Linked DNA regions of Heyndrickxia acidicola. The protein of the gene in region 1 interacts with the protein of each later gene in a pairwise test. Links are inferred from orthologs where the notes say so. Each region holds a gene or a part of one and is shown in the gene's direction. Other genes may lie near its edges.

Region 1 (2,981 bases):
AGGAAACAAAAGCGAATTCATTATCCAGCTTCTTTAAGGATAAAAATGCTTTTACGAATGCCTCCTGAGCAACGTCCTCAGCATCCTGATGGTTGTTGAGCACGGCATAGGCATGGCGAAAAACATGTCCTTTATATTTTGTTACCAGCGTTGAAAAAGCTTCTTGATTGCCATTTTTCGCTTCTTTTATAAGCCGGTTTAATTCCAAATCCACATTTTCAACTCCCTATGGCAACCACCCATGACCAACTATTCTCTTCTTAGTTTGGAAAGGACCAGCGGCCAATATTCATGTGGTTCGGGAAAGAGACAATATGAATATGAATGCTGGATTCCTTTAATAAAAGGACAGAGCGGAAAGTCTTTTTGTTCAGGAAAGCAAAAAAAATACATGTAAAAGTAACCGCCAGTCTGTTTTTAAAAGCTTATTTCGTAAGCTATTATGTTATTTGATATATTGAAGAATTAAAATACCTTAATTTAGGATAAAACCTGTGAATAGCTTACAGAAAAAGTAATGACGAAAAAACACGGATTTATTCTTTGTATGTAAAAATAACAATCAATGCGAAAACAACCTTTTTAAAATAAGTTTCCGTCAGTACGTATATTGTTATTTTTTCCTGTAAGAATATATTTAATATAGCTTTTTTTGGGTAAATTATTTTAATGGTATACTATTCCTAAAAGAAAATGCGGAATTTTAATAATTCCTTCATAAAGACAGTTTATTATAAGTGGTATGGGCATATCAATGATGCCCGCTTATGGTTATGGAAAACAAGAACGATGAATGAACCTGTAAACAAGTCGACGAGTCATTTACATACAAGAAAAAGTTTTTTGGCTTATTGCAGGTATTAAGCTATCTATTCTGACAAAATTAATTTATTTCAGGTTTAGGAGGAGTAATATGAATCAGCCATTACTCACAATTGCCGTTCCATGCTATAACGAAGAAGAGGTGCTTCACGAAACAGCCAAACAGTTAACCGCTGTGATGAATTCATTAATAGAAGAAAACCTAGCATCTGAAGAAAGCAAATTGTTATTCATAGATGACGGCAGCAGGGACCAGACATGGGCAATTATTGAAGAATTGAGCCAAAAAAATGGATTTGTTACGGGCATAAAGCTTGCACGCAATGCTGGACATCAAAAAGCGCTTTTAGCGGGACTTGAAACAGCTATGGGATTTTCAGATTGTGTCATTTCGATTGATGCAGATCTTCAGGATGATATATCTGTCATTCGAGAATTTATGATTAAGTTTCACGAGGGATATGACATAGTATATGGTGTCCGGGATAACAGGGAATCGGACACATTCTTTAAAAGGGTGACCGCACAGGGCTATTACCGCTTTATGAAGAAAATGGGCGTAAACCTTGTATACAACCACGCAGATTATCGTTTGATGAGCAAACGGGCGCTTGAGGAATTAAGTCGTTATAGTGAACAGAACCTTTTCTTGCGCGGTGTTGTTACACTTATCGGCCTGAAAACAACAGAAGTATATTATGCCAGAAAAGAACGATTTGCGGGAATATCAAAATATCCGCTCAAAAAAATGCTTGCCTTTGCCTTTGAAGGAATAACTTCTTTTAGTATTGCCCCTATTCGCTGGATTACACTTATCGGATTCCTTTCCTTCATCAGCAGTAGTATTGCAGGGATATATGCCATCCTTGTGAAGGTTATGGGGCACGCAGCTATTGGATGGGCTTCTCTCATTATCTCTGTATGGTTCCTTGGAGGGTTAATGCTAATGAGTATTGGATTAATAGGAGAATACATTGGAAAGATCTATCAAGAAACAAAGCAAAGGCCGCGGTATGGAATTGAGACTGACACTTTTTCAAATGCTTTTATCCAGAGAAAGGCCGTTTCTAAAGCGGATACTGTCACAAGAGTAAAATGATTCGTCATTCTTTTGTGCGTTTTATTATTGTCGGTCTGTTAAATACCGCTGTCGGACTCTCTGCCATGTATCTCTTTCTTCATTTATTCGGTTTGACTTACTGGGTGGCAACTTTTACTGGAAATGCGATTGGCGCCTGCGTCAGCTACGCATTAAACCGTGCCTTTACCTTTAAAAGCAGCGCTCCAGTCGGAAAAAGCATGATCCGCTTCTTAACGGTTATATTAATTTGTTACTTCCTATCCTATTACTTAGGAAGACAGCTATCCTTATGGGTATTCTCTTTAATTCCCGGTTTCCCGTCAGGCTTGGCAACTGATGCGGCCATTTTATTTGGTACCGGCATCTATACCATTGCCAATTACATTGGGCAGAAGGCCTTTGTATTTAAGGAACCAGTAGGAGAAAGTGTGTAGCAAGAAAAGTAAAAAAGACAATCCATTCGTTGGATTGTCTTTTTTATTAGCTTTGTTAAAGAACTCTATTGTTTTTTAACAGAGCCCATTTTTATGAAGTAAAGTAATCAATTAACCAATGTAGTCACTGTCTGGATCCAGCGCCTATCGTCTAGCGGATTTTTTCGTCTCCTCCCTACGATAAGTCAACATCCTCTCGTTCCTCGCTGTGTATCCTTTATCTCAGTCGGAGCCTGCAAAATCCGTACGCCGATGAGCAAGGCGCTTACGCTTTTCTATCTTTCAATAAACTCACATTGTTCAAGAGGAATTACTTTGGTTTTTTTAGTAAATTTATAGCCAAGCCATACGATAATGAACAATGGCAGACCGATATAGGATACGAAGACCCCGTTCCAGTCAACCTTACCGCCTATAAAAGCAGGATAATCCTGGCCAATAATGACAACTGCACAAAGGATAAAGGCAAAGATAGGGCCAAATGGGAACCACTTTGCTCTGTAGGGAAGATCATTAAGGTCCCGCCCCTGTGCAACATAGGCCTTGCGGAAGCGGTAATGACTGATAGCAATTCCCAGCCAAGCAATAAATCCGGACATTCCTGAAGCATTTAGGAGCCAATTATAAACAACGCCATCTCCGAA
Region 2 (2,942 bases), 1.6 Mb from region 1 along the record:
CTTTCGCCGGATGTTTATTCAGGGTTAATTCATGTATGCAAAGAAAAAGGGGTTAAAGTTGTTGCAGACGTTTCAGGAGCGGCATTAAAAAGTGTTATTCGGGCTAAGCCCTTCCTCGTAAAACCAAATCATCATGAGCTTGGTGAAATTTTTAAAACGAGCATAGAAACGATTGAGGATGCAGCCTTTTACGGCAAGAAGCTTGTGGAAATGGGAGTGGAAAATGTTATTATATCCATGGCTGAAAAGGGAGCTCTTTTTATTAATAAAAAGGCATTGTATCATGCAAATGCCCCCAAAGGTGAATTGAAGAATTCGGTCGGGGCAGGAGATTCTGTTGTTGGAGGATTTTTAAGCGCCTATGCAACCCGTAAAGACTACCAGGAAGCTTTTCGAATGGGGACGGCAGCCGGCAGCGCAACAGCTTTTTCAATGGAATTATGTAAGAAAGAAGATGTGTTCACATTACTTACACAAGTTGAAATTACGCATTTATAAGGGGGAGAATTATGAAAATTACCGAGCTGCTCACAAATGCAACCATTAAATTAGAGCTAGTTTCTTCCAATAAAAAGGATGCAGTAAATGAATTAGTTTCCGTTTTAGTCAATGCAGGCAAACTAAATGACGCTGAACAATACGAAAAAGCCGTATTGGCAAGAGAAGAACAAAGTACAACAGGGATTGGAGACGGAATTGCCATTCCCCATGCCAAAACGGCAGCGGTTAAAGAACCTGCTATTGCCTTCGGAAGGTCCCAAAAGGGCATTCCATACGACTCTTTGGATGGACAGGACAGCCATTTGTTTTTTATGATTGCTGCAAGTGAAGGCGCTAACAATACTCATTTAGAAGCATTGTCAAGGCTTTCCGGACTTTTAATGAGAGATGAAGTGAGAACTAAATTATTGAATGCTTCATCCTCAGCTGAAGTATTGGAGATCTTTGAAATGTATGATTCTATGGATGATAGAGAAGAAAGCGCTTTAAATGAACAGCAGCTCTTACTGGCTGTAACAGCCTGTCCCACTGGAATCGCCCATACGTATATGGCTGCTGACTCTTTAAAAGAGAAAGCAAAAGAAATGGGCCTTGCTATCAAAGTGGAAACAAACGGATCCGGCGGTGCAAAAAATATTTTAACAGCTGAAGAGATTGAGAGGGCATCCGCAATCATTGTAGCGGCTGACAAGCAAGTGGAAATGAACCGTTTTAAAGGCAAACATGTGATAGAGGTTCCTGTTGCAGACGGAATCAGGCGTCCAAAGGAGCTTTTGGAACGTGCAGTAAGAAAAGATGCTCCTATATACCGGGGAACAGGAGAGAAAAAAGCACAGTCTGACGCTGGGAGCAGCCGGAAGGGATTTTATAAGCATTTAATGAATGGTGTTTCCAATATGCTTCCATTGGTTGTGGGAGGCGGTATCTTAATCGCAATTTCCTTTATGTTTGGCATTCATTCAGCAGACCCGAAAGATCCGAGCTATAACCGATTTGCGGAAGCCCTTAATACGATTGGCGGAGGCAACGCTTTTGGATTAATGATCCCCGTTTTAGCAGGATTTATTGCAATGAGCATAGCAGATCGTCCGGGCCTCGCACCAGGATTGGTCGGAGGGTTTATGGCAGCACAGGCCAAGGCAGGATTTTTAGGAGGATTAATTGCAGGCTTTTTAGCAGGCTATCTTGTTATCCTTGTCAAAAAAGCATTTTACCGTCTTCCCCAATCATTGGAGGGTTTAAAGCCTGTTCTGATCTATCCTTTATTTGGAATCTTTTTAACCGGTATGATTATGTTCTTTGTCATTGATACACCTGTCAGCATTTTTAATACGTACTTAACGCATGTACTAGGAGGCTTGGGGACTGGCAATCTTATTCTTTTAGGAGTCCTTCTGGGCGGCATGATGGCAATTGATATGGGAGGGCCCATTAATAAAGCAGCCTTTACATTTGGAATTGCTATGATTAATGCCGGAAACTTTGCTCCCCACGCAGCGGTCATGGCTGGAGGTATGGTGCCTCCGCTCGGGATGGCTCTTGCCACAACACTTTTCCGCAGCAAATTCACCAAACGGGATCGAGAAGCGGGACTTACCTGCTATGTAATGGGCGCTTCTTTTATTACAGAAGGAGCCATTCCTTTCGCAGCAGCAGATCCGTTTCGTGTCATCCCATCTGCTATAGTAGGCTCAGCGGCGGCTGGCGGGCTCAGCATGCTATTTAAGGTTAAGCTCCCTGCACCACATGGCGGCATATTCGTTCTTCCGGTTGTCACACATCCATTCCTGTACGCACTGGCCATTGTTATAGGAACCATCATTACGGCATTAATGGTTGGTCTTTTAAAAAGAAAAGTAGAAGTAGAACAGTAGAATTTATTCTTACATTGTTGCTTCTAGATTTTGTAAAAAGGAGATTCTGATGAGTCTCCTTTTTAATTTTAGGCACAGGTAAATCTTAATGTTGATACCCGTATTATGCCGTCTTTATTTAAGTAGAACGATTGAATTCTATGAAAAAGCGTGTAATGCAGTTGTAATCCCTTCATTATTATTATAACTTTTTTATTCAGGTGTTTAACGCAGTGTACTGTGGTAGCTCTCAAGTAACCTACTTCCACTAACAGGCAGTTTGGCGGAGGAAATTTGGATGATCGATTATGTAATATATAGTTTAATAGCCGAATACATTCTATGGGAAGTAATTAGTAAAGGGATAAATGACCTTCTAGAGAACAATGATATTGAAAACAACACAAAGGGAATATATAGTTGGATTTCTTTATAAATTAATTACTGAATCAGCTACAAAGAAATAAATCGCTGTTTTTATTCAACCGGCGCAGAAGTGAATTATCCTGCTGACATTGTTGACAGCGTTTAACTTATGTTGCTAAATGGGGCAAGTAGAAGATAGATTCAGGTTAAATTACCTAGTGA

Evidence for each region. The genes of interacting proteins can lie anywhere in the genome.
Region 2: the proteins of A5N88_RS16850 (region 1) and A5N88_RS09140 interact in binary tests that used the Bacillus subtilis proteins (3 or more experiments, as listed by UniProt). The link is inferred for Heyndrickxia acidicola from one-to-one orthologs.

The regions. Positions count from the first base shown.
Region 1 is NZ_KV440953.1:3,590,105-3,593,085, forward strand. What follows is about bases 15-2,917. They hold A5N88_RS16850 (glycosyltransferase family 2 protein), read left to right. Parts: upstream 15-913; coding sequence 914-1,921; downstream 1,922-2,917. Other genes in these bases: A5N88_RS16845 (RNA polymerase sigma factor), read right to left, coding at 15-214; A5N88_RS16855 (GtrA family protein), read left to right, coding at 1,918-2,337; A5N88_RS16860 (amino acid permease), read right to left, coding at 2,613-2,917. Outside these bases: more of A5N88_RS16845, read right to left, coding at 1-14; more of A5N88_RS16860, read right to left, coding at 2,918-2,981.
Region 2 is NZ_KV440953.1:1,958,125-1,961,066, reverse strand. Bases 79-2,942 are described here. They hold A5N88_RS09140 (PTS fructose transporter subunit IIABC), read left to right. Parts: upstream 79-509; coding sequence 510-2,375; downstream 2,376-2,942. Other genes in these bases: pfkB (1-phosphofructokinase), read left to right, coding at 79-498. Also shown: more of pfkB, read left to right, coding at 1-78. UniProt on the Bacillus subtilis protein: The phosphoenolpyruvate-dependent sugar phosphotransferase system (sugar PTS), a major carbohydrate active transport system, catalyzes the phosphorylation of incoming sugar substrates concomitantly with their translocation across the cell membrane.